Regions from separate parts of the Nocardia sp. NPDC051463 genome, predicted to be linked through region 2. Evidence: riboswitches for the same ligand, from Rfam matches in the RefSeq annotation. Region 2 holds a riboswitch; the other holds the start of a gene.
What was found. Region 2 has a riboswitch for thiamine pyrophosphate ahead of thiC (phosphomethylpyrimidine synthase ThiC). Riboswitches for the same ligand answer to the same signal wherever they lie in the genome.
Positions count from the first base shown of each region.

Region 1 (3,387 bases), on a different contig from region 2:
CGGCGGCATACGGCTCCTGGAATGCTTCGGTGGGGCTGTTGTAGAGATGGTGGATGCGGTTCATCGAGGTGAGCCAGTATGCGAAATAGAAGACCGCGCTCGCGGGCCTGGCCCGGCCGTCCAGTGCTGCGGGCGTCTGCACGTTCTGCAGGTCGTAGGGTCCGCTCACCGGGGCCAGCGCCGCGAGTCCGAAGTCGGGGACCTGGCCGGTGTGCAGGGCCTTGCCCAGCGCCGTCGCCGCCTGGCCGCCTTGAGAGAATCCGGTGACCAGGATGTCCTGGTCTAGTTCGCGTTGCGCGCGGGCTGCTACCGTCCGGGCCGCGCGCAACAAGTCGACCGAGGCGCTGACTTCTGTCGGTGCGTGGGTGTAGGGATGGAACCCCGGGCCTTCGCCGAGTCCCAAATAGTCCGGCGCGACCGCCGCATAGCCTGCCGCGGCGAACATGATCGTGCGTGCCCGGTCCGGGCGGGTGGCCCCGTTCACCGACGGTGCATCGCTCTTGAGCGACAGCGTGCCGTGCGCGTAGCTGACCACGCGCAGCCTGCGGGAGTCGGTGCGCGGCAGCACGACCAGGCCACTTGCGGTCGTCGGCCGGCCGCTGGTGTCGATGGTCCGGTACACGACGCGATAGGCGTCGACACCGTTGCGGACCGAGGAGTTCAGGTACGTGCTGGTGTCGGCTGCCGACATCTGGGCGACCGGTGTTTCCGAGACGATCTCGCCGCGGGTCGTCTGCGCGGCGGGTGTCGAGATCGCGGGGCTGTCTGCGGACGGTTTGTCTTCGGCCGCGCATGCCGCCGACCCAGCCAGCATCGCGATCGCGCCGAGCACGGCGACCGCGCGACGTGTGGTTCCGATCAAAACTGCGCCCGCCTCTCCTCGGCGAAGTTCACCGCCTGCACAACAGCATTCGCTGCATCCCGCGACGGCCTGCGCGGCACGGTGAACACTCGAACTGTGTCGTCCTTCGACGGCTCGTGCATCGGCCACCGATCGGCTCGATTACACCTTGCACGGCGCCGCGCCGTGCCGAGTTCGTTCGCATTTGTTCGCACCGGACTTCTACCGCAACGTCCGTGGCCGTGGGCTGGACGACGTCGTCACTCAGTGGTGCGATACGAGTTTTGCAGACCGCAGCGCGGAATTGCACGAGGTGATGTCGAGCGAGAACCGCGTCATGGTGTGTGGTGCACCCTCCGCCGTCGGCACATCGGCCATGGGTTCCGGCGGTGGCACGGTCGTCTCATCGAGGGAAGACCGGTGGCCTGGGCGCAGGTGCACATCTTTCGGATTTCCGACAGGTTGGTGGTCGAACACCGGGCCGTGGGTGCTTACGCCCAGTCGTTGGATTCGATCGAAGACCGAAAGCTATGTGACACGGTTCGTCGCGTGTACTATTCGCCCGAATAAAGACCCCACCGCGGGAGCTCGGGCACGGCCGGGCTGAGAGGGCGGACCCGATGTTTCGCCGACCGCATGAACCTGTCCGGGTAATGCCGGCGTAGGGAGTAGTGCTCCGGCATGTCCGCACCGATCCTGGATGAAACCGAACGGCACGAGGCGCCGCTGACCCTCGAGGAGCCCGCACCGAAGGTGCTGTCGTTCTGGGACCAGAGCGCCTTCTGGGCCAATCTCGGCGTCAGCCTCGTCGCATTCACCGGCGCGTATACCGTGCTGGCTCCGAACACCGAGTACGCGCCGCAGATCTCGATCGCCGCCGGCATCCTCGCGATGATCGTGGGCACGGTCCTCGGTGGTGTGATGCTCGGGCTGGCCGCGGTGCCGGGGGCACAGACCGGCAAGCCCGCGATGGTGTTGCTGCGTGGCCTGTTCGGCGCGAAGCTCAGTTACCTGCCGACGGTGCTCAATATCGCTCAGCTCATCGGCTGGGGGACCTTCGAGTTGATCGTCATCGGCAATGCCGCCGAAGAGCTGTTCGACGGCGGTCCGCACTGGCTGTATGTGGTGGTGGCCGGTGTGCTGACGACGGTGCTGACGATCTGGCCGCTCGGCTCGGTCCGGATGCTGCGCCGGTTCGTGACCGTCGGTGTCGTGATCGCTCTGATCTGGTTCTACATCCAGTTCCTGCACAAGGGTCTGCCCGACCTGACCACCAATCCCGGCCCCAAGGGTGCTGGGCCGTTCGGTGTCGACTGGAGTTTGTTCTGGATCGCCACCGATGCGGCGTTGGCCGTGTCGATCTCATGGGTGCCGGTCGCGGCCGACTACACCCGCCATTCCCGCAGCACCGGCGCCGCCTTCGGCGCGGCAAGCGGGGCGTATGCGATCACCCAGATCGTCGCCTACATCCTCGGCTTGTTCGCGCTGGCCCTCGCGACCGGTGATGGCGGCCAGTACACGCCGTTCCTGCAGGTGAGTCTCGGTGCGGTGTTCTTCTTCGTTTTCGTATTGCGAGAGGCCGATCAGTCCTTCGCCAATGTGTACTCCACGGCGGTGTCTATCCAGAACCTCACGCCGCGCATCGACCGTCGGGTGCTGTCGATCGGGCTCGGCGCGCTGATCACGGTGCTGGCGCTGCAGCTGAAGATGGAGAACTACTTCGGTTTCCTCGGGTTGATCGGTTCGGTGTTCGTCCCGCTGCTCGGTGTGCTCGTCGCCGACTTCTTCCTGCGCGCGAAGGGGAACTGGAATACCGCACCGGATGCACCGTCGCGCTGGGGGATGATCGTCGCCTGGCTGGTGGGCTTGTCGGTGTATCAGCTCATCAACCCGGGTGACGCGGGCGTCTGGACGGACTTCTGGGTGAACATCCAGGAGAGGCTGCACTTCACCAAACAGCCGTGGATGAGCGCGTCACTGTTGTCGTTCCTGGCCGCGGTGCTGGTGGCCTGGATTGTCGGGCGGGTCGCGACCGCTCGGAAATCGGCCTGACAGCACCGCGATTCGCGCATGGTCAGGTTCTAGACGATCAAGGGTTGGCGGTCCGGTCGGGTGCGACGCCAGGCCACCGCAAGAAACGCGATCAGACCCAGCAGCGGGAGGGTACCGATGGTCCAGCTCAGCGGCAGGGGTGGTCCGGGTTGGTCGAGAACTTCGACGCCGTCGAGGGTCCCTTCACCGTGCCCGAGCGGCCCGTCGATGGCGAAGGCGAAGCGATAGCTGCCGGGGTCGTCGAACGCTTTGACATCCAAGCCCCACGAATCGCGTTTGCGCGGGTGCCGCACCAGTGGGGCGGCGCGGCGTCCGGGCTTGATCGCGGGGCCGGTCACGCGCAAGGTTCCGGACTTGTCTGCGATACCGCCATCGGGCATAAAAGTGAAGTCCAGGGACTTCATCGCACGCAGGGGCCAGGTGGAGAACCCGACGGTGAGGCTGTAGGGGCCGGCCTGGACCCGCTCGGTGTGCACGATGTCTACCGGCGCGTA
Region 1 is NZ_JBFBAB010000001.1:117,590-120,976, reverse strand. It holds gene AB0M74_RS00560 (hypothetical protein) at 1-862, opposite strand, end outside; TPP riboswitch at 1,412-1,528, shown strand; gene AB0M74_RS00555 (cytosine permease) at 1,523-2,893, shown strand; gene AB0M74_RS00550 (hypothetical protein) at 2,923-3,387, opposite strand, start outside.
Region 1: it holds a riboswitch for thiamine pyrophosphate, as region 2 does, so the genes downstream of both, AB0M74_RS00555 (cytosine permease) here and thiC (phosphomethylpyrimidine synthase ThiC) in region 2, are expected to answer to the same signal.

Region 2 (3,387 bases):
TCAGAGGATTCGCCTTCGACCATTTGGTAATGCCTCAAGTTTCCGCCCCAGTAGCGCAGGATGCGGCCCAGCTCCTCGGCCAGGTCGGCAGGTGCCGGCAGGCCGTCGGGCAGGGCATCCAGGTCCACTTCCAGGGTGAATTTCACGCTGGCGAATCTACCTGTGCCACGATGGCCCGGGGGTACGACCGATGATCACCTGGCCGACGGCACTGCGCAGTCGGCACCTCGGCTTCCTGGCCGCGCCCGCATCTCAGCGGGCAACTCGAGCTACCTCTGGCTGCTACGGCGGGAGCGAAATCCCGGCGTGCGCATGCATATCCCGGAAATAATTCTTCAAATGCCTGGCGACGTCGGATGAGTTGGAAAATTCCGCAGCATCCGGGTTGTGGTAGAACCAGGCCAACCCCGAGGCGAATAGTTCGTCTTTGCCGCCAGGGTTGCTCGGACCAAAATATCTGGCTCCGTCCGGATCCAATGCATCGATGATCGGCATGACCTGGGCGTAAATTCTGCTGAATCCCCTCTTATGACTCGGGCTGCCGAGTGCATGATCGACGGCATGACCAAATTCGTGCAGCGCGGCTTCTTCCTTGAATCGTTGATCGGTTTTGCCTACCAAGAGAGCCCTATCCATGTGGCTGTACACAGCCGGGACATCACTCCATGTTTGACCTTCATGCCATCCTTCGGGCGTGCCTTTGAACTTGATCGTTGGGTGCCCGAATTCCGTAACAGCGGTGTCTCCGAGCCATATCCCACCCGATTTTCTGCCGTTCATATGCGCCGCCACGAGAAGGTGCATTTGCTCCGGAACCAGGGTCAATGAGTCGGCATATTTCCGGGCCGGTTCCGAATCATTCGTATGGAACCGGTCACCGTAAATACTCGTCAGATATGTTCGACTGGTCGGCGCATCCTGCTCCAGCCGTGTCGCATACATCGAAGGAGCGTCGCGGTCGGCTCGCAGTTCATCGGCAATGTGAATGTTCTGGACCGCGAGCGCTTTGCGTGTGTCCGCCGCTTCGCTTGTCAGGCCGTCCGATTTATCATGCAGTGACTTCGTGCCACGCAGGAGGCCGCCCGTCAGGCGCTCGACGATTCCCTTGAATTCACGGGCAGGGCCGCCTCCACTCACCGCCGCAACCCCGAGATACCCTTGCAGACCACACGCGTCTCCCGCTCACCCGACTTGGTGGCTATCAAGCCTCGATAGCACCGGCCCGACCTTTCATTACCGCCACGGACTCAGGCTAAATAATCTCCGCGACAAGCCTTCCCGCCTCCGGGAAGGCGTCGCGGCGTGCCGGGCGCACGCTCACTCCGGCCCGCCATCGGTGCGGAGATCCACGGGTGTCGGCTGCGGCCGCCCGGGAATTCGCGAGTCGTCCAGCGTCGACGACGGGATGTTTGGAGGTTCGTCCGATCAGCACGCCGGACATCGGGGTGTATGGTCGGCCGGGGAAAAATTCACATCGCCAACGGGGGCTCGCACCAGCGGGCTGAGAGGACAGCTAGCCCATTCGGGCGTCAGGGCTGTCGACCGTATGAACCTGACCGGATAATGCCGGCGTAGGGAGGAATTCTATGACGACAACACCTGTCGAGACCGTGACAACAGGTCCGATCGAGGGCAGCGTCAAGCATTACCACGAGGTCGACGACCTGCGCATTCCGGTGCGTCGCATCAACCTGACCAACGGCGAACATTTCGACGTCTACGACACCTCGGGCCCGTATACCGATGACGCGGCCACCATCGACGTCGAGGCCGGTCTACCGAAGTTGCGCGACGGCTGGACCAAGCCGGACGTCGCCGGTCCGCCCACCCAGCTCGCGTGGGCGCGCCAGGGCATCGTCACCCCGGAAATGCGATTCATCGCGGCCCGCGAGGGCGTGGCGCCCGAACTGGTGCGCGACGAGGTGGCCGCGGGCCGCGCGGTAATCCCGGCCAACCACCAGCACCCGGAACTGGAGCCGACGATCATCGGCAAGAAGTTCCTGGTGAAGATCAACGCGAATATCGGCAACTCGGCCGTGTCCTCTTCCATCGCGGAGGAAGTCGAGAAGATGGTGTGGGCCACCCGCTGGGGCGCCGACACCATCATGGATCTGTCCACAGGCAAGAACATCCACGAGACCCGCGAGTGGATCCTACGCAATTCCCCGGTCCCGGTCGGTACCGTCCCGATCTACCAGGCGCTGGAAAAGGTGAACGGCGACCCGACCGCGCTCACCTGGGAGATCTACCGCGACACCGTGATCGAGCAGTGCGAGCAGGGCGTCGACTACATGACCGTGCACGCGGGCGTGCTGCTGCGTTATGTGCCGCTGACCGCCAAGCGAGTCACCGGCATTGTCTCGCGTGGCGGTTCCATCATGGCCGCCTGGTGTCTGGCTCACCACCAGGAATCATTCCTGTACACCAACTTTGCCGAGCTCTGCGAGATCCTGGCGCGCTACGACGTCACCTTCTCCCTCGGCGACGGTCTGCGGCCCGGCTCCATCGCCGACGCGAATGACGAGGCCCAGTTCGCCGAGCTGCGCACCCTCGGCGAACTGACGAAGATCGCGAAATCCTATGGCGTGCAGGTGATGATCGAGGGCCCGGGCCATGTGCCGATGCACAAGATCGTGGAGAACGTGAAGCTCGAAGAGGAGCTGTGCGAGGAGGCGCCGTTCTACACCCTCGGCCCGCTCGCCACCGATATCGCGCCTGCCTATGACCACATCACCTCGGCCATCGGCGCCGCGATCATCGCGCAGGCGGGCACCGCGATGCTCTGCTACGTGACCCCCAAGGAGCACCTCGGTCTGCCCAACCGTGACGACGTCAAGGTCGGCGTGATCACCTACAAGATCGCCGCCCACGCCGCCGATCTCGCCAAGGGCCACCCGCACGCCCAGGACCGGGACAACGAATTGTCCAAGGCCCGTTTCGAATTCCGCTGGCGCGACCAGTTCGCCCTCTCGCTGGACCCCGATACCGCCCGCGAGTACCACGACGAAACCCTGCCCGCCGAACCTGCCAAGACCGCGCACTTCTGCTCGATGTGTGGGCCGAAGTTCTGCTCCATGCGGATCTCGGCAGATGTCAGGGAGTACGCGGCGCGTCAGGGGCTCGACGAAGCCGCGGCATTGGAGGCGGGCATGGCGGAGAAGTCCGCAGAGTTCGCCGATGCGGGCGGCAAGGTCTACTTGCCGGTCGTCTCCTAGCCGCCTCCGCCTCGTCTGCCGGGTCCGACTGCGGACCCGGCAGGCCACAGCGGGACCTGTGACCGAGGGCCGCCAGTCACCGGCCGAGGGAGGTCAGCCGTGCGGGTTCTGGTGACAGGAGCGAACGGCTACCTCGGCGCTGCCGTCGCGGACGTATTGCGCGAAAGCGGAT
Region 2 is NZ_JBFBAB010000023.1:8,425-11,811, reverse strand. It holds gene AB0M74_RS25535 (hypothetical protein) at 1-146, opposite strand, end outside; gene AB0M74_RS25530 (hypothetical protein) at 283-1,137, opposite strand; TPP riboswitch at 1,471-1,595, shown strand; gene thiC (phosphomethylpyrimidine synthase ThiC) at 1,587-3,215, shown strand; gene AB0M74_RS25520 (NAD-dependent epimerase/dehydratase family protein) at 3,315-3,387, shown strand, end outside.